4 regions of the Rhizobium sp. CB2179 genome follow, and region 2 is predicted to be linked to each of the others. Evidence: predicted binding sites of a transcription regulator. Region 2 holds the regulator's gene; each other region holds the start of a gene.

Region 1 (5,017 bases), 1.1 Mb from region 2:
TGGGGCTGAGCGCGGACAAGCCGTGTATCAGCGTCGTCCAGAGGATCCAAACCAGAAAGACCAGGCCGACCACGGTGGCGATGCCGCAGAGCGACAGTGCGATCATGCTGCCGATCTGGCGACGACGGTATAGGGAACCCGAATGAGTGGTCATGATTACTCTCCCCTCTGTCTTGCCATGCGCACCAGCATGAGCTTGGCGGCCGCCAGAACGATGAAGGTGACAACGAAGAGGATGAGACCGAGCGCCGAGAGCGACGACCTGTAGAGGTCATCCGAAGCTTCGGCAAATTCGTTAGCGAGCGTCGCAGCGATCGACGTGCCGGGCTCCATCAGCGACACCGCGATGTTATGGGTGTTGCCGAGTACGAAGGTGACCGCCATGGTCTCTCCGAGCGCGCGGCCGAGACCAAGGAAGATGCCGCCGACGACCGCGGTGCGGGTGTGCGGGATGACGATGTCGCGCACCACTTCCCACTTGGTCGAACCAAGCGCATAGGCCGATTCCTTCAACTGCGCTGGGACGACCAGGAAGACGTCGCGCGTGACCGAGGAGACGAAGGGGATGATCATGATTGCCAGCACGATGCCCGACGTCAGCATGCCGATGCCGAGCGGGGCGCCAGTGAACAATGCGCCGATTACCGGGATCGGGCCTAGCCAGTCGATCAGCACCGGCTGGACGTAGTCCGACATGAAGGGGGCAAAGGTGAAGAGACCCCACATGCCGTAAATGATGCTGGGGATACCGGCGAGAAGCTCGATGGCACCGCCGATCGGGCCGCGAATGGAGCGCGGCGCAACTTCGGTAATGAAAACGGCGATACCGAGGCTCACGGGAACGCCGATGATCATGGCGAGCGCCGAGGTGACCAGCGTGCCGTAAATCGGTACTAGGCCCGAGAACCGCTGGGCAACCGGATCCCATTCCATGCCGGTCAGGAAGCCAAAGCCGAAGGTTTGGAACGCGAGAAACCCGTCCCAGACCATGGAGAACGCCGCTGTGAACAGTGCGACAAGAACAAACAGGCCGCAGCCGAAAACTATCCAGTAAAAAATACGATCGCCTGCGGCGCCGTCGCGGCGCTTCACGCCCGCGGTTGTGGCGGGCAGCGATGCCATTGCTTCGCTCATGTCCGTACGCTCTGATGCTTTGAGGGGTGTCAAAGACATTCGGGGCGGAAAGCCTCGCTTCCCGCCCCGACCGCAGTTTCGTCAGGATCAGCCCTTGAACGAGGCCGTCCAGTAATCCTCGATCTGCTTCACCAGGGTTTCCGGAAGCGGAACGTAATCGAGGGCAGAGGCTTCCTTCTGGCCGTTTTCGAGCGCCCACTTGAAGAAGGCGAAGGCAGCCTTGGAGCGAGCCGCATCTTTCGGCTCCTTGTACATGATCGCCCAGGTCGTGGCGGTGACCGGCCAGGCCTTTTCGCCCGGAGCATTGGTCATGATCAGGTAGAAGTCCTGAGCCTTGGTCCATTCGGCGCTGGCGGCAGCAGCCGAGAAGCTTTCCGCATTTGGCTTCGGATACTGGCCTGCGGCGTTCTGGATCAGAACGTAGGGCAGCTTGTTCTGCAGAGCGTAGGCGTATTCGACGTAGCCGATCGAATCCTTGACGCGGGTGACGTAAGCGGCGACGCCTTCGTTGCCCTTGCCGCCGATGCCGACCGGCCAGTTGACGGCGGTCCCTTCGCCGACCTTGCTCTTCCAGTCTTCGTTGACCTTGGAGAAGTAGTTGGTCCAGTTGAAGGAGGTGCCCGAACCGTCCGAACGGTGGACGACGGCGATCTGGCTGTCGGGCAGTTTCAGGCCGGGATTCAGATCGGCGATGGCCTTGTCGTTCCACTTGGTGACATTGCCGAGGTAGATGTCGGCGAGAACCTTGCCCGTGAGCTTCAGTTCGCCCGACTTGATACCCTTGACGTTGATGACGGGCACGATGCCGCCGACGACGAGCGGGAACTGACCGAAGCCGCCAGTCGTCAGGTCTTCCGGCTTCATCGGAGCGTCGGACGCGCCGAAGTCAACCGTTGCAGCCTTGACCTGGGCGATGCCACCGCCCGAACCGATCGACTGGTAGTTCAGCTTGTCGCCGGTCTGCTTGTTGTAGTCCGCAGACCATTTGGACAGGACGGGATAGACGAAGGTGGAGCCGGCGCCGGTGATGTCGGCGGCGGACGCCGAAACCGCCAGAGCGGCAACCAGGCCGGCGCCGAGGCAGGCCGAAAGAAGTTTATTGCTGAGCATATGAAGCGCTTCCCTAATGGATTTGAAAAACAACGAGACCAGCGCCATGGAGGGGGTGTCCATTGTCTGGGGCGCTGAAATTCCCGTCACAGCAGGCGGGCTAGGCGCGTTTTATTACAGTTTGATGACGGAATTTGACGGTCGCAACCAACCGTGGGCCGTGCCGCGAATGCTGCAGTTACGGCCTTTTCATTGAATCGCGGATTTAACAAAGCCTTAGCAAAAACATCGGGATAGATTGACGCATGGCTGTGGTGGATTGCCGCAGCGATGCCTGGAAATGTCGTTTTCAGGATTTCGATATGCCGGGCCGCTCAGGCCCGATGCCGAATTCGTGGCCTTTACGAGATCACGCGGCCGACTCTTCTCGCAGCCTGCTGGATATGTCGCATGCCGACATGGGTTTTCCGAGCATATAGCCTTGAAGCTGGTCGCAGCCGGCGTCTCGCAAGATCGCCGCCTGACGGCTATTCTCAATACCTTCCGCGGTCACGGGAATCTGCAGAGCAGTCGCCAGGGAGATGGTTGCCCGAAGAATATCGGCGCCATTTGCGGTTTCATCGAGAGCGGACACCAGCGAGCGGTCGATCTTCATGCGATCAAACCCAAACTGCCGCAATGCACCGATGCTGGCGTAGCCGCAGCCAAAATCATCAAGAGCAAACTTTATGCCGACGCGCTTGAGCTGGTCTATCGACCGACGGGCCTGATCCGGATTTGTCATCAGAACGCCCTCAGTGATTTCCAGTGTCAGGCGGTTTGGATTGAAATCCAACTCCTGCAGGATCGTGATCACTTGGGCAGCAAATTCCGGATTGCAGAGCTGGATCGGCGAAACATTCACCGACAAAGTCAGACCGGGCCAGCTCTTGGCATGCCCGATCGACGTTCTCAGCATATGGACGCCAAGGGCATCGATGAGGCCGCATCTTTCAGCAAGAGGGATGAATATTTCCGGGCTGATGTTTCCCGTTGCAGTTTTCCAGCGCGCCAGTGCTTCAAGACCGGTGACAGCACCGGTCGAAGCAGAGACGAGAGGCTGGAAAACGGCTTCGATTGCGCCGCTGACGATGGCGTTTTTCAAGAGACCTTCCAGCTCGGCGACCCGTATGCGTTCCCGGTCCAGTTCGGGGTCGTATTCAATCGCCTGACCTTTGCCATTTGCCTTGGCACGATAGAGGGCCATGTCGGCTCTGCGAAGAAGCTCCAAAGGCGATATGTCTCCATCGCGCGCCGCAGCTCCGATGCTTGCGCCAACTTCGATCGTTCGCCCGTCAATTTTGAAGGGCTCGGCAAACAGCGCCAGAATCGCCTCTTCGATCTCTTCGCCTGCAGTGGATCCAACGTGCACCAGCGCGAATTCATCGCCTCCCAGCCGGGCCGCGGCCAGGACTTCGGGATGACTGGTCATCAGCGCGTTCGAGACGATCCGGATCAAATCATCCCCAACCGCATGTCCCCAAGCATCGTTGACCGCCTTGAAGCCGTCGAGGTCAACCAAGTAAAGCCGCGGCGATGAAGGATCCCGGCTCTCCAGATCCTCCAGCAGGCGGAGAAGCCCCTGTCTGTTCAACAAGCCACTCAAGCTGTCATGGCTCGCTTCGAAGCGAGCTGTTTGCGCCAGTTGGCGCAGGCGCCGCGCCTCGGATGCGCCAACCAACAGAACGCCGATCAAGAATAGTGAAAGGATGACGGTAGAAGCTGCAACATAGGGATAGACCTGATGAAACACGGCGCTTCCGGGGGCTTTGCTCGGCCAAACGAGATAGCCGATGACGGCTCCCTTCATGTCGGTGATCGGCGTGTTCAGGGATCCCGGCTTGGGGGTCGTCTCGAGGCTCAGCCCCTCGAGTTCATGTTCGTTGGAGAGAGTGTCGAGAACCTCCGACGTAAACTCCTTATAGAAACTCAGCACGCTGAACTTCGGAACCTCGGCGGCGGTCTCGAACGGCTGGATCGCCTGCGAGGCGATCAGCGCTATACCGCTTTCGGTCTTGATGAAATTGACCACCGGCGCCTTCGCCGGAGCGGCAGCAGCATTGATCTGCTGATAAAAAGCTTCCCCGAAAAACGTGCTCGGCTGGAAGGGCTTGCCTTTGGCATAGGCCGAGACGATCGAAGACCGGTCAGGGCCGGTCACGATCGCGCCGTCATAAAGCGCATAATCCTCGCTGGTTTTTCCCCAATTCTCATAGGCCCAATCCGCAGCGGCCGGAGATGAGACCGCACTATAAGCATCGTCCCATATGGCATTGTCCGTCGTTGTCCCGCTCAGGCGAGCCACAAAGGCTGCGACCGCCGCGCGGGCGGCGCGACTGGCCCTGGCATCGTCGATCTCGTTCACTGAGCGGGTCATGGTGACGACGACATGCGCCATCAGGCCAGTCAATACGAGGGCGACGACAAGGAAACAGACGGTTGTCGCAATGATGGAAGACGTTTGAGTCCGAACGTGCCTGGCTGCAAGATTCGACGACATGCAAATTCCGCAAAGATTAATTGCAAGGCCATGTCTGTGGGACGGCAGGAGACATCATGTCCGCAATGCGCTGCAGATAAGGTTTAGCATTTGCCGATGTAGGCCCGATTAATGGGTTTGGTTAAAAGCGTGCTATCCGGGAAAGAGGCGCCGCCATTCGCAGAAACGGGCCGTCATCGCCGCAAATCGGGACCGTCCGCCATCGTCAGCGTCGGTCTGCTGGCCCGCTCAAACCTTGATCACATAGTCCTTGCGAGTCGTTTCAACGACTTCCCACGTTCCCTTGAAGCCGGG
Region 2 (5,017 bases):
TAAACGGAGTTACAAGATCATGAACATGTTGACGGAAGCTGCAGTTGAAAAGGCGCTGGATCACAAGATGAGCAACGTCCCGTATAAGATGATCGGAAAGGATGTCTCGGTTTACTACGGCGAAAAGCGCGCGCTATTCGATGTGAACCTGAACATCCGCGAAAACACCGTAACCGCCCTGATCGGCCCGTCCGGCTGCGGCAAGTCGACCTTCCTGCGCAGCCTCAACCGCATGAACGACACGATCGACGGCTGCCGCGTCACCGGCAAGATCACGCTGGATACCGACGATATCTATGATCCCGATATCGACGTCGTCGAACTTCGTGCCCGCGTCGGCATGGTCTTCCAGAAGCCGAACCCGTTCCCGAAGACGATCTATGAAAACGTCTCCTATGGCCCGCGCATCCATGGCCTTGCCAAGTCGAAGGCCGATCTCGACCAGATCGTCGAGACCAGCCTGCAGCGCGCCGGTCTCTGGAACGAGGTCAAGGACCGCGTGCACGAATCCGGCACCGGCCTGTCGGGCGGTCAGCAGCAGCGCCTCTGCATTGCCCGTGCCGTCGCCGTCAGCCCGGAAGTCATCCTGATGGACGAGCCCTGCTCGGCGCTCGACCCGATCGCCACCGCCAAGGTCGAGGAGCTGATCCACGAGCTGCGCGAGAACTACACGATCGTCATCGTCACCCATTCCATGCAGCAGGCCGCGCGTGTTTCGCAGCGCACCGCCATGTTCCACCTCGGCAATCTCGTCGAGGAGAACGACACCGACAAGATGTTCACCAATCCCGACGATCCGCGCACCCAGGACTATATCATGGGTCGCTTCGGCTGATTTTGGCGTCACCAAGCCTTTCCGTTATTCGAGGATAAAGCCCCATGGCATCGACACATATTTATTCTGCCTATGATGATGATCTGAAGTTCCTGTCCAGGCGGATTTCCGAAATGGGCGGCCTGGCCGAGCAGATGGTCGCCGAAGCCGTGCGGGCGCTCGTCAACGGCGATACCGCGCTGGCGCAGAAGGTCATCTCCGACGATGTGATCCTCGATCACGCCGAACGCGAAATCGGCGACAAGGCGATCGTCACCATCGCCCGCCGCCAGCCGATGGCCGCGGACCTTCGCGAAATCATGGGTTCGATCCGCATCGCCGCCGATCTCGAACGGGTCGGCGACCTCGGCAAGAACACCGCCAAGCGCGTCATCGCCGTCCAAAGCACCGGCGTTCCCCGCAAGCTCGCCCGCGGCCTCGAGCATCTGTCCGAGCTGGCGCTCGTCCAGCTCAAGGAAGTGCTCGACGTCTACACCAATCGTTCCGCCGACAAGGCGAATGCGATCCGCGAACGCGACAACGAGATCGACGCGATGTACACCTCGCTGTTCCGCGAACTCCTGACCTACATGATGGAAGATCCGCGCAACATCACCAGCTGCACGCATCTTCTCTTCTGCGCCAAGAACATCGAGCGCATTGGCGACCACGCCACCAACATCGCCGAGACGATCTTTTACATGACGACAGGCGCGCAGCCGGAAGGCGACCGTCCAAAGGATGACAGCGCCAACACCGTCGGCGCGGTCACCGAATAACCGCCTACACCCCGCCGCTTGCGTGCGCGCCCATCCGGGCGCGCAAGAGGTCGCAGCCAATTCTGATTTTGCGCAGGATGCATTGCTTAAATCACCCCCGGTTTAAGGATCATGCGCGAGGAGACCCACACGCATGATCCCGAGAGTTGCAGTTGTTGAAGACGAGGAAGCCCTCAGCGTGCTTCTTCGCTACAATCTCGAAGCGGAAGGCTTCGAGGTCGATACCATCCTTCGTGGCGACGAAGCCGAAATGCGGCTTCAGGAGCGCACGCCCGATCTTCTCATCCTCGATTGGATGCTGCCCGGCGTCTCCGGCATCGAGCTCTGCCGGCGCCTGCGCATGCGGCCGGAGACCGAGCGCCTGCCGATCATCATGCTGACGGCGCGCGGCGAAGAGAGCGAGCGTGTCCGCGGATTGTCGACGGGCGCCGACGACTATGTCGTCAAGCCCTTTTCGACCCCCGAGCTCGTTGCCCGCGTCAAGGCGATGCTGCGTCGCGCCCGTCCCGAGGTGCTGTCGACGGTGCTGAAATGCGGTGACATCGAGCTCGACCGTGAGACCCATCGCGTCCATCGCAAGACCCGCGAAGTCCGCCTCGGCCCCACCGAATTCCGCCTGCTGGAATTCCTGATGTCGTCGCCGGGCCGGGTCTTCTCCCGCTCGCAGCTTCTGGACGGCGTCTGGGGCCACGATATCTATGTCGACGAGCGCACCGTCGACGTCCATGTCGGCCGCCTGCGCAAGGCGCTGAATTTCTCCAACATGCAGGACGTCATCCGCACCGTCCGCGGCGCCGGTTATTCGATGGAAGCCTGAGGGCTTTCATCTGAGCCTGCTGGCAAAGCCCTGGCAAAACCCGCGACGTCATCCTCGGCCTTGTGCCGAGGATCTGCGCACGCCAAATTAAGCATTTGAAAATAAAGGTTTTTCTCTCAAGTAGTTGAGGTGATCAGATGCTCGGCACAAGGCCGAGCATGACGGAGGGAAACCTGAGCTTCCATCCGCGCATAAAAAAACGGGCCGCTCGGCCCGTTTTCTGCATTCTAACGATGGTCAGCCCCCTCAGCTGGCGCGCGCCGCTGCCCGGCGGCGTTCGTTGACCGGCTGGTAGGCAAGCTTCTGGTGATAGCTGCAATAGGGCGAATTGTCGGGGGACTCGCAGCCGCAGAAATGGAAGTCGTCCTTCAGCGGATCGCCGACCGGCCATTTGCAGGTGCGCTCGGTCAGTTCCGTCAGGCCGAGGCGGCGCGAAATCGGCACCACCACATTGCCTCTCGGCACGTATTCCATTTCCTCGATCGTTTCGATCTCGATCTCTTCCTTCAGCATCGTCGCGCCCTGCTGGCGGGTAACGGTGCGGGTGGTGATGCGAGAGGCGAAGTTCGGCGCGCGCGGCGCCGATGTGTTGCGCTTCGGCGTTCGCGCCGCGGTGTTGGTGCCGCCGGCCTTGGCACGGCCGGGAAGGCACAGCCGGTGCACTTTGCCGATGACCGCGTTTCGGCTGACACCGCCAAGTTGTGCCGCGATCTGGCTGGCGCTCAGTCCTTCGGCCCAAAGCTTCTTGAGTTTCTCGACCCGCTCGTCTGTCCAGTTCATGCCCTGTCTCCACCTTTTGCGTTGGTGATGGCAGAATCCCTCACCGTTGTCCCGGGAGCTCCGAAACAAGAAACGCTTGATCAATTTTGGTGACTAGTTCCGCCGCATGCAGTCTAGTAATTGATCTTTAACCTAGTGTGAGCCTGACTCCGTGACAAGAGTCGCATGAATCCGGATGAATCGAATTCGTAGTTTTCCCCAACTTGCTGTCCCTGCGTGGCATTTCTGCAATAATGCCTGTTGAAGACTGAAAATGCCGCTGTACACCTGTGCTGCATACGCTAAGGGCGCCGTTTTGTTGACATTGCAGCGCGAAAAGGAAATAGTGCCACTCGCCGCCGCAAGGCGGCATTTTTGATTTTTCGGGCCTGGTTTCCTTAGCCGGAGTCATTGCCCGGCAACTTTGATGGAGATCGCGCCATGGCTGAAGCCGCGCCGCTTTATGACACCTATTCTCGTGCCCCGCTGCGGTTCGAGCGAGGCGAGGGCGTATGGCTGATCACCGAAACTGGCGAGCGATATCTCGATTTCGGCGCCGGCGTTGCCGTCACCTCAGTCGGCCACAGCAATCCGCATGTGGTCGGCGCACTGAAGGAGCAGGCCGACAAGGTCTGGCACCTGTCGAACATCTATGAGATCCCCGGCCAGGAGCGTCTGGCAAAACGCCTGACGGACGCCACCTTCGCCGACAAGGTGTTCTTCACCAATTCGGGTGCCGAGGCGCTCGAATGCGCGATCAAGACGGCGCGCCGCTATCAGTTTTCCAAGGGCCATCCCGAGCGCTTCCATATCATCACCTTCGAAGGCGCCTTCCACGGACGGACGCTGGCGACCATCGCCGCCGGCGGCCAGGAGAAATATCTCGAAGGCTTCGGCCCCAAGGCGCCGGGTTTCGATCAGGTGGCTTTCGGCGATATCGAAGCGGTCCGCGCCGCGATCACCGAGGCGACGGCCGCCATCCTCATCGAGCCGGTGCAGGGCGAGGGCGGTGTGCGTCCTGCCACACCTGAGTTCATGAAGGCGCTTCGCCAGCTCTGCGACGAGAACGGCCTGCTGTTGATCCTCGACGAGGTCCAGACCGGCGTCGGCCGCACCGGCAAGCTCTTCGCCCATGAATGGTCGGGCATCACCCCCGACATCATGGCGGTCGCCAAGGGCATCGGCGGCGGTTTCCCGCTCGGCGCCTGCCTTGCCACATCAGAGGCCGCCTCCGGCATGAAGGCCGGTACGCATGGCTCGACCTATGGCGGCAATCCGCTTGCCATGGCCGTCGGCAGCGCCGTGCTCGACATCATCCTTGCCGATGGCTTCCTCCAGCAGGTGCGCGACGTAGCACTTGTCTTCCGCCAGGGCCTCGCCTCGCTGAAGGATCGTTATCCCGATGTGATCGAGGACGTGCGCGGCGAAGGGCTTTTGCTCGGCATCAAGGCTGCCGTTCCCTCAGCCGAACTGCTGCAGGCGATCCGCGCCGCCCATCTTCTCGGCGTACCCGCCGGCGATAATGTCATCCGCCTTCTTCCGCCGCTCGTGGTCACCGCCGAGGAAGCCCGCGAGGGCCTTGCCCGCGTCGAACGCGCCGCCGAGAGCATTCGCGCCTCCAAGGTCAAGAAGACGGCTTGAAGAGATTGCCGCCTTCGGGCGCAGCACAGGTAAGAAGACGATATGAGCCCTAAACATTTCCTCGATCTTTCGGCAGTCACATCAGCCGATCTCAGAACCATCATGAACGATGCGCTTTCCCGCAAGCAGGCCTTCAAGGCAGGCCAGGGCGACAAGCCGCTCGCCGGCAAGATGCTGGCGATGATCTTCGAAAAGCCGTCGACGCGC
Region 3 (5,017 bases), 390 kb from region 2:
AGAAGCTCGGCTACGCCGATCCTGATTCCACCTCCGGTTACCTCGTTCCGCTGACGCAGATCCCGAAGGACACGGGCATGCCGAACGACAAGTTCTTCGCCTCGACCCAGTTCAACGGCGGCCACGAGAACAACCTTCTCGCTGCCTATGACGGCAAGGTCGACATTGCCGTCGACGATAGCTCCGGCATCGGCGACTTCAAGGACGGCTACACCTCCGGTACCTTCCGCAAGGAAGTCGACAAGGGCGCCGTCGATCCGAACAAGCTGGTCGAAGTATGGCGTTCGCCGCTGATCCCGAACGGCCCGCTCGTCGTTCGCAACGCTCTCGGCGAAGAGTGGCAGACGAAGCTTGCAGCCTTCTTCACGGCCCTGCCGGAAAAGGACCACAAGTGCTTCGCCGCTGTCGAAGGCGGCGACTACAAGGGTTACGCCCCCGTCAAGCACGACTTCTACAATGCCGTCGTCGACGTCCGCAAAGCTGCCATCGGCGGCTGATGGGGTTTTTCGAATGCAGGGCGGCCGGAAACGGCCGCCCTTTATCTTGTGACTAGAACTGTGCGCGTCCTTTCGAGAGCCGCAAAGGACGCTGAAGCACTTTGAATTGCGCAGTAGGCGAGGCGTTGATGACTATTGCCAATACACAGCCGCACATGCAGAGCACCAAGGAGATCGGCACCGCCTGGGACCGGATGGTCGCCAAGCGCCGCTTCTATACCGTTCTCGGCCTGGTTATCCTGATTGCGGCTTTCGTCAGCTCCGTCCGCTTCGCCGATGAGAGCAATGCCGGCCATTTCTTCGACCGTCTGCCGCATCTCTTCGACTTTCTGAGCTGGCTCATCCCCAAGGATTGGCACGACGTCTGGCGCGCGCTGTTCGACATAGCGAGCGCCAACGACAAGGGCGGTGAGGAATTCAATTTCGACAGGGGCCGCGTCTACGTTTGGGGCGCTTTCTACATTCCCGAATATTTCGAACTGATGATCGTGACGATCAACGTCGCGCTGATTTCGACGATCATCGCCTTCGTTTTTGCCGTCCCTTTGAGCTTCTTTGCCGCGCGCAACCTGACGAATTCATGGCCGTTGCGCATCGTCACCAAGCGGCTGATGGAATTCCTGCGCGCCTTCCCGGAGATCGTCATTGCCGGGCTGTTTTCGGCGATCCTGTCGATCGGGCCGGTCGCCGCCATCATCGCCATCACCCTGCACACGATCGGCGCGCTCGGCAAACTCTTCTACGAAGTGGCCGAGAATATCGACATGAAGCCGCATGAGGGCATGAAAGCCGTCGGCGCCAACTGGTGGGAGCGCATTCGCTTTGCCGCCCTGCCGCAGGTGCTGCCGAATTTCACCTCCTATGCGCTGCTGCGCCTTGAGATCAACGTGCGCGCCTCGACCATCATCGGCGCCGTCGGCGGCGGCGGCATCGGCGAGGAGCTGAAGCTTTCGATCTCGCGGGGATTCGGCGCCAAGACGGTGGCGCTCGTTCTGCTGCTGTTCGTGACCATCGTCGCCGTCGACCAGTTCTCCGCATGGCTGCGCCGCCGCCTTGTCGGCGAGCACGCCTTCCTCCTGCAACATTGAGGCCGCCATGACGGTGATCGACGCAAACCGCATGCACGAGATAGAAACGCGCTATCCGGAATATTTCCACCGGTCGTTCCGCCAGCGTTTCGGCGGGCTGATGATCCTCATCGCGACGTTGCTCTACAGCCTTTATGCCGTCTGGTTCTTCGACCTGCCCAAACTTTTCGCCGAAGCCCATTGGGAGCGCGTCGGCATCTATCTCAGCCAATGGGTGAGCTACGACGTTCAGCCGGAATTCCGCATCGAGGGTGACGGCTCGATCGATGTCCGTTATCCGCGCTTCTCGCCGCTCGGCGACAATCCGCATCCGGATTGGCTGGTCAACAACCCCGACGGCAGCATCACCGTTTCGATCAGCGGCACCAGCCGCACCGTCACCGTCTCGAAGAGCCAGACGATCGTCACCGCGCATGGCGTCAGCGTCCCGGTCGACGTTTCGAGCGGTGCGCCGAAAGTCGTCGGGCCGGTACCCGGCTGGATGACTGTTTATGATGACAATGTGCTGGCCGATCTCGGCTTTGCCGGCAATGTCAGCATTTCAGTCGACCGGGTGAAGATCCGCAAACGTTTCATCGGCTGGGCGAATTTCATCTTCGATACGCAATCCTCCTTCTTCGACAAGCCGGTCCGCGAGGTCGTCAGCCTCATCGTCTCCGGCCCGCGCATCAAGCCCGACCAATCCAATCTGTCGCTCGCCTTCGACGACATCTGGAACAACAGCGAATGGCAGCACGGCGATGTCTGGACCAAGCTTTTCCAGACGATCGTCATGGCGTTCCTCGGCACGCTGCTCGGTTCGCTTACCGCCTTTCCGCTCGCCTTCCTGGCAGCCCGCAACATCACGCCGAACCGCCTGCTCAACCAGATCCTGAAGCGCTTCTTCGATTTCCTGCGGTCGGTCGATATGCTGATCTGGGCGCTGTTCCTGACACGCGCCTTCGGCCCCGGCCCGCTTGCCGGCAGCGGTGCGATCTTCCTCACCGAGACCGGCACGCTCGGCAAGCTCTATTCCGAAGGCCTCGAGAATATCGACAACAAGCCGCGGGAAGGCATCAAATCAACAGGCGCTCAGACCGTGCTCGTTCATCGTTACGGCATTATGCCGCAGATCGTTCCCGTCTTCGTCAGCCAGACGCTCTACCAATGGGAATCAAACGTACGCGGCGCGACCATTATCGGCGCCGTCGGCGCCGGCGGCATTGGCCTGAAACTGTGGGAGGCCATGCGCACCAACGCCAACTGGGAAAACGTCGCCTACATGGTCATCCTGATTCTGATCGTCGTCTTCATTTTCGACACCGCCTCGAACGCGTTGCGCCACCGGCTGATGGGCACGAAGACCCACTGATCCATCGATCAAAGGCGGTGGATGCTGCCGCCATCATCATTCTGTCACGGAAATCTTTTAGCCGGGAGCCTGCTTGCGGTTCGCCGCCAAATCACTGCACAGTGCCCTCCCCATTTGGACGATCTCCAGGATAAAAGCCTTGCGCTACGCTCTCTATTTCTCGCCGCCGAAGGATGATCCCCTGACCGGCGCGGCCTCGCTCTGGCTCGGCCGCAATGCTTTCACCGGCGAGACCTATCCGGCACCGGAATATGCGCAACTGGCTGCGGCAGAACAGTTCGAGCTGACCGCCGACCCGCGCCGTTACGGCTTTCACGCCACGATCAAGGCGCCCTTTTCGCTCGCCTCCTCGGTCACCGAGAAGGATCTCATGACCGTTGCCGAGGATTTTGCCCAGCGCACCCAAGCCTTCGAGATTCCTGAGCTTGTGCTCGGCCAGCTCGGCCGTTTTTTTGCCCTCGTTCCCGGTTCACTGCATCAACCTCTTCAAGATTTCGCCGCGAAGGTGGTAAGGTCGTTCGAACCGTTCCGCGCAGCGCTTTCCGAGGCCGATATGGCGCGGCGCAATCCGGAGAAGCTCAGCGACAGCCAGCGCGCTCATCTGCTGCGCTGGGGTTATCCTTACGTCATGGAGGATTTCGGCTTTCACATGACGCTGAGCGGCCAGGTGCCCGAGACACGCGCCGCGGTGATGAAAGCGATCCTGACCGAGCGTTTTGCCGATTTCACCGGCCGGCCGCTTTTGATTTCCGGCCTTGCCGTCTTCATCGAGGAGACGCGCGGCGCGCCATTCGAAGTTCATTCCTGGCTACCGCTTGCCGGCGCCAAAAGCTGAAAGACCTGACGACATGAGCAAAGAGACCGTGTTTTCCAACGCCCGCATCGTTCTCGAGGACGACATCCTCTCGGGCTCGATCCTCATCCGCGACGGGAAGATCGCCGACATCTCCGAGGGCAACTCGGTAGCCGGCGAAGATTTTGAAGGCGACTACATCATTCCAGGCCTCGTTGAGCTGCACACCGATCATCTCGAAGGCCATTATCAGCCGCGCCCCGGCATTCGCTGGAACAAGACCGCCGCGATCCAGGCGCATGACGCCCAGATCGTCACCTCAGGCATCACCACGGTGTTCGACTGCCTGCGCATGGGTGCGGACGAGGACGGCGGCTTCGAACATGGCGAGATGCGCGAGATGGCCGATGCCATCCAGTCGGCAGAGACGGAAGGCAGGCTGCGTGCCGAGCACCTCATCCATTTGCGCTGCGAGGTCTCGGCCGACAATGTGCTCGAACATTTCGCCGACTTCGAAAACGACCGGCATGTGAGGCTCGTCTCGCTGATGGATCATGCGCCCGGCCAGCGTCAGTTCCAGACGATGGATCAATATATCTTCTACTACCAGAAGAAGCGGGGCCTCAGCGACGAGGCCTTCGGCCGTTTCGTCGCCAAGCGCCAGGCAGAATCGGCGCGCAATTCGACGCCGCACCGCAACGCCATCGCCAAGGTCTGCGCCGAGCGCGGCATCACCGTGGCAAGCCATGACGATGCGACGCTCTCGCATGTCGACGAGGCGATCGACAACGGCGTGCGCCTGGCCGAATTCCCGACCAGCTTCGACGCCGCCCGGGCTTCGCACGGACATGGCATGAGCGTGCTGATGGGCGCGCCGAACATCGTGCGCGGCAAGTCGCATTCCGGCAATATCGCCGCCCGCGACCTTGCCGAAATGGGCGTGCTCGACGTGCTTTCCTCCGACTACGTGCCGCTCAGCCTGCTGCATGCGCCCTTCATCCTCGCCGATGAGGTCGAGAGCATCAGCCTGCCGAAGGCGATCGCCATGGTGACGTCGACGCCCGCCCGCACCGTCAGCCTCGACGATCGCGGCCGGATCGCAACGGGGCTGCGTGCCGATCTCGTGCGCGTCCACCGTTCGCACGGCGTGCCGGTTACACGCTCGGTCTGGCGCCAGGGACGCCGTGTCGCATGATGTCGCACGAACCCCACGCAGGAGCCGGAGCCGAGCGCGGCATCATGGTCGTCGTCGTCGGACCGAGCGGCGCTGGCAAGGACACGCTGATGA
Region 4 (5,017 bases), 810 kb from region 2:
CCGGTTTTGCCGGCTCGATGGATGCCGACTACAAGAAGCCCGGCCAGTTGAACAACCGCTATGCCGTCGAAGGCACCGACTTCGATCTCGGCCATGGCGATGTGGCGATCGCCGCCATCACGTCGTGCACCAACACCTCCAACCCGTCAGTGCTGATCGCCGCCGGCCTTCTTGCCCGCAACGCCGTTGCCAAGGGACTGAAGACGAAGCCGTGGGTGAAGACCTCGCTGGCACCGGGAAGCCAAGTCGTCGGCGAATATCTCGCCAAGTCGGGCCTGCAGGCCGACCTCGACAAGCTTGGCTTCAACCTCGTCGGTTTCGGCTGCACCACCTGCATCGGTAATTCCGGCCCGCTGCCGGCACCGATCTCGAAGACGATCAACGACAAGGGCCTTATCGTTTCCGGCGTTCTGTCCGGCAACCGCAACTTCGAAGGCCGCATCTCGCCCGACGTGCAGGCGAACTATCTCGCATCCCCGCCGCTGGTCGTCGCTTATGCGCTTGCCGGCACGGTGCAGACGGATCTGACCAAGGAGCCGATCGGCGAGGACCAGAGCGGCAACCCGGTTTATCTCAAGGACATCTGGCCGACCTCGAAGGAAGTTCAGGAATTCATCCTGAAATACGTGACCCGCGAGCTTTACGAAAGCAAGTATGCCGACGTCTTCAAGGGCGACGTCAACTGGCAGGCCGTTCAGATCCCGCCGGGCCAGACCTATGCCTGGGACGACAATTCGACCTATGTGCAGAACCCGCCCTACTTCGTCGGCATGGGCAAGAAGGGCAGCGGCGTTTCCGACATCAAGGGCGCCCGCGTCCTCGGCCTGTTCGGCGACAAGATCACCACCGACCACATCTCGCCCGCCGGTTCGATCAAGGCGGCATCGCCGGCCGGCGCCTACCTCATCGACCACGACGTCGCCGTTGCCGACTTCAACCAGTACGGCACGCGCCGCGGCAACCATGAAGTGATGATGCGCGGCACCTTCGCCAATATCCGCATCCGCAACCACATCCTCGGCCCGAACGGCAAGGAAGGTGGCTACACCATCCATTACCCGTCGAAGGAAGAGACCTCGATCTACGACGCCGCGATGCAGTACAAGCAGGAAGGCGTGCCGCTCGTCATCTTCGCCGGTGTCGAATATGGCAATGGCTCCTCCCGCGACTGGGCTGCCAAGGGCACCAACCTGCTCGGCGTCAAGGCGGTGGTCGCCCAATCCTTCGAGCGCATCCATCGCTCGAACCTGGTCGGCATGGGCATCATCCCCTTCGTCTTCGAAGAGGGCACGACCTGGCAGAGCCTCGGCCTCAAGGGCGACGAACTCGTCACCATCGAAGGTCTGGAAAAGATCAAGCCACGCGAGAAGAAGATCGCCAGGATCACCTATGGCGACGGCACCGTGAAGGAGGTTCCGCTGCTGTCGCGCGTCGATACGCTCGACGAGGTAGTCTACCTCAACAATGGCGGCATCCTGCAGACGGTTCTGCGCGACCTCGCTGCCTGATTTTTAAGACACTCACATGACAATGGCCGCCGGAGAGCAGTTTCCGGCGGTTTTTCTTTGCGGCGACAGTCTTTAAACGGGGCTCACGATGATTTGTTTTACGCAAGTTCCCGTCTAGCTACGTCTCACCCGTTCGTGACTTTTCGTTTGAACCCGGAAGGATTATTCGTACGTTCATATGTCAGGGCCTCCGGTTCCAACATGCCGTCGGCGCTGAAAAAGAGGTGCAGGTGAATGTCCCCCCGTTTTTTGATTCCGCTGATCGCCGGCGTTGTTCTCTCGGGCCCGTTGCAGGCCGAAGACGGCACACCGAAAGGTGTCGTCGAACTCTTCACGGCGCAGGGCTGCTCCTCCTGTCCTCCTGCTGATGCCGCTTTCCGCAAGCTGGTGAACCAGGGCGATGTCATCGCGCTCGCCTATCATGTCGATTACTGGAACTATCTCGGTTGGGCCGATACGCTGAGTTCCAAGGAAAATACCGAGCGGCAGTATGGCTATGCCAAGACAATGGGCCGCAGCAACGTCTACACGCCGCAGGCGATCGTCAATGGACGCGGCCATCTGGCCGGCGCCGATCTCAATGGCATCAACAGCCAGATCGACACCTATAGCAGCGAAGGCAATGGGCTGACCGTTCCGATCAGTGCCGCGATGCGCGGCGATGAGCTGGAGATCAAGATCGGCGCGGGACAGGGCAAAGCCAATGTCGTGATGGTCTATTTCGACAAGGAAAAGACCATCGACGTCGAAAAGGGCGAGAACAGCGGCCAGAAGATCTCCTATCTCCACAGCGTCACCAATGTCGAAACCGTCGGCATGTGGGACGGCAAGGCGACCAGTCTGACGCTGCCGGCCAGCGTGCTGCAGCGGCCGCAGCTCGAGGGCTGCGCGATTCTGCTTCAATCGGCAACCGCAGACGGCGATCCGGCTGCGATCCTTGGCGCGACCGTGGTGATGGCTGGCAAAAATATCTGAAATTTCATCCGGCTGCGGATGAAATGCTGGGGCGGCCCGGCCGAGCGTATTCGGGGCTGGGGTTAAGGTCGATACGCTCCGCCGGGCCCTTTGGCGCGCTGGCGCCAAACTGGAGCTCATAAATCTCCTGCAAATGAGGCGCTGTTTTGACTGAAATGCGGCGCTGCGGAGAAAGCGTTGGCCTGCCCAGCGCCCTTGCCCGAGAGACGCGCGGCGCTGTAGTGCGGCTGAATGTGACAGCCGGCACTCTTGCAATTTGCGGCAGCTCGGGCAAACTGTCACTCTCCTGTCATATGTGGAGGCCTTGTGAGACTGATGACAGATCAGCCGGATTTGCGACACGGCGAAAGCCGTTCCGTCGACCACAGTTCCTCAGTCGTCGTCGATCTCAGGGAATACAAGCAAAGCAAGGACCCGCTTCCGGTGACCTTCCACCGGCGCGAACTGGACGCGATCCTCTGGATCTACGGTCGGATGGTCGGTGATGGTGAATGGCGCGACTACGCCATCGATCACCTGAAGGACAGGGCGGTCTTTTCCGTTTTCAAGCGTTCCGGTGAAATGCCGCTCTTCCGCATCGAGAAAAACCCGAAGCTCGCCGCCAAGCAGGGCGCCTATTGCGTGATCAGCGTCAACGGCACGATCCTGAAGCGCGGTCACGAGCTGAACCAGGTGCTGAAGGTCTTCGACAAGGCCCTGAAGCTCGTCGACAAGTAAACCATATCAGCCGTTAAACAGCGTGCCGGGATAGGTCGACGGGTCCGGATCTGCGCTCATACCCTCACCGAGGGCGCGCTGCATGAACATCGTATCCAGCCAGCGGCCGTGTTTGTAGCCGGTGCCCTTCATCAGGCCAACCTCCTCGAAGCCGGCCGTGCGATGAAGCGCGATCGAGGCGGGGCTGGCGCCGCCGATGACGGCTGCCATCTGACGAAAGCCGAGGGTGGTGCAACGGATGATCAGTTCGGCGAGCAGCGCCTTGCCGATGCCGCGGCCGCGGGCTTGCGGCGCCAGATAAATCGAATCCTCGACCAGCCAGCGATAGGCAGGACGCGTGCGGAAGGCCGAGGCGTAGGCGTAGCCGAGCAAGGCCCCGTCCGTGCCGATGGCTGCGATATAGGGATATTGCTGGCCGACGATGGCCGCAAAACGTTGCGCCATCTCGGCCTCGGAGGGCGGGACGATCTCATAGCTCGCGACGCCGTTCAGGACCGATTCGCGATAGATATCGGCAATGGCGGGAATATCGGCGTTCGAAGCATCGCGCAGGAGGAAGGACATTTCAGCAGCATATCCATAAGGGCGGCAGGGGCTTTCTAAAACCATTCCGTGAAAGCCTGCGCAACAAAAAAGGCGGCCGAAGCCGCCTTTTCGATCTCAGTCTGCCCTGCTTATTTACGGTTGCCCATGAACTGCAGCAGGAACATGAAGAGGTTGATGAAGTCGAGATAGAGCGTCAGCGCACCCATGATCGCCTTGCGGCCGGCCACGGCGACGTCATCGGCTTCCAGGTACAATTCCTTGATCCGCTGCGTATCGTAGGCCGTGAGGCCTGCGAAGATCAGTACGCCGAGTACCGAGATCGCGAACTGCACGGCGGACGACGCCAGGAAGATGTTGACGATCGAGGCGATGATCAGGCCGAAAAGACCCATCATCAGGAACGAGCCCATCGCCGACAGATTACGCTTTGTCGTGTAGCCGTAAAGCGACAGCGCGCCGAACGAGGCGGCGGTGACGAAGAAGGTCTGAACGACGCTCTGACCCGTGTAGATCAGGAAGATCGACGAGAGCGACAGGCCGACGAGCGCGGCGTAGACCGCAAAGGTCGTCTGGGCGGCGGCCACCGTCATCGTATTGATCCGGAAGCTCAGGAAGAACACCAGAGCCAGCGGCGCCAGAATGACAACCCACTTCAGCGGGCTTACATAGATCGCCTGACCGAAAGCGGTCAGCTCACCATTGGCGAAGGCGAATTGGAACGACAGATATGCGGCCACACCGGTGATCGCCAGACCCAGCGCCATCAGGTTGTAGACCTTGAGCATATAAGCGCGCAGGCCTTGATCAATCATCTCGCCGGTCTGAGCGCGGCTTTGATAGTTACGAAGATCAGCCATAGTTTCCTCTTACAAGCTCCGATGGAAATACGGTGTCGGGGTTTTCGACCCGGGCGCCGCTGCGGAGCTCCAGCATGCCTGCGGATAATATGAGGCTTTCGCCCTTTGCAAACAAGAGGCTTGCAAAGGCTCGATCGGTTAAATCGCCGTAAGGTGAAGGGTTTGGGTGCCGCTGCCCGGTCAAAGCTCGCGCAAGACGGGTGCCGCCTTCTGCCCGAGGATGCGCCAGGTGCCGATCAGGCCGATGCCGACGGTCAGGACGAGCGCGGTGACAAGCGTCAGTCCCGCGACGTCGGGCAGAAAGGTCGAGGGCAGACGCATGATGCGGGCGACGATGAACCAGGCGGCGACGCTGCCGGCGATCAGCGCGAAGATCGCAGTCGCGAGGCCGAGGATTAGATATTCGTAGCTGAA

Evidence for each region. The regulator PhoB, encoded in region 2, activates phosphate uptake and scavenging genes when phosphate is short. The targets are predictions, from matches to a motif close to TGTCATNNANCTGTCAT.
Region 1: a site for PhoB is predicted at 2,358-2,374, ahead of pstS (phosphate ABC transporter substrate-binding protein PstS). Genes of this name have one in related genera too.
Region 3: a site for PhoB is predicted at 2,968-2,984, ahead of AC244Q_RS22990 (DUF1045 domain-containing protein). Genes of this name have one in related genera too.
Region 4: a site for PhoB is predicted at 2,760-2,776, ahead of AC244Q_RS21100 (DUF2794 domain-containing protein). Genes of this name have one in related genera too.

The regions. Positions count from the first base shown of each region.
Region 1 covers NZ_CM172781.1:1,322,306-1,327,322, reverse strand. Annotated here, with positions in the region: gene pstA (phosphate ABC transporter permease PstA) at 1-154, opposite strand, end outside; gene pstC (phosphate ABC transporter permease subunit PstC) at 157-1,134, opposite strand; gene pstS (phosphate ABC transporter substrate-binding protein PstS) at 1,222-2,244, opposite strand; gene AC244Q_RS06645 (bifunctional diguanylate cyclase/phosphodiesterase) at 2,594-4,723, opposite strand; gene AC244Q_RS06640 (cupin domain-containing protein) at 4,952-5,017, opposite strand, start outside.
Region 2 covers NZ_CM172781.1:183,620-188,636, forward strand. Annotated here, with positions in the region: gene pstA (phosphate ABC transporter permease PstA) at 1-3, shown strand, start outside; gene pstB (phosphate ABC transporter ATP-binding protein PstB) at 20-835, shown strand; gene phoU (phosphate signaling complex protein PhoU) at 880-1,593, shown strand; gene phoB (phosphate regulon transcriptional regulator PhoB) at 1,727-2,410, shown strand; gene AC244Q_RS00945 (GcrA family cell cycle regulator) at 2,657-3,190, opposite strand; gene AC244Q_RS00950 (aspartate aminotransferase family protein) at 3,611-4,810, shown strand; gene argF (ornithine carbamoyltransferase) at 4,853-5,017, shown strand, end outside.
Region 3 covers NZ_CM172781.1:4,704,252-4,709,268, reverse strand. Annotated here, with positions in the region: gene phnD (phosphonate ABC transporter substrate-binding protein) at 1-497, shown strand, start outside; gene phnE (phosphonate ABC transporter, permease protein PhnE) at 626-1,585, shown strand; gene phnE (phosphonate ABC transporter, permease protein PhnE) at 1,593-2,936, shown strand; gene AC244Q_RS22990 (DUF1045 domain-containing protein) at 3,076-3,771, shown strand; gene AC244Q_RS22985 (alpha-D-ribose 1-methylphosphonate 5-triphosphate diphosphatase) at 3,785-4,924, shown strand; gene phnN (phosphonate metabolism protein/1,5-bisphosphokinase (PRPP-forming) PhnN) at 4,921-5,017, shown strand, end outside.
Region 4 covers NZ_CM172781.1:4,279,233-4,284,249, reverse strand. Annotated here, with positions in the region: gene acnA (aconitate hydratase AcnA) at 1-1,508, shown strand, start outside; gene AC244Q_RS21105 (DUF1223 domain-containing protein) at 1,743-2,483, shown strand; gene AC244Q_RS21100 (DUF2794 domain-containing protein) at 2,799-3,200, shown strand; gene AC244Q_RS21095 (GNAT family N-acetyltransferase) at 3,207-3,764, opposite strand; gene AC244Q_RS21090 (Bax inhibitor-1/YccA family protein) at 3,875-4,603, opposite strand; gene AC244Q_RS21085 (ABC transporter permease) at 4,784-5,017, opposite strand, start outside.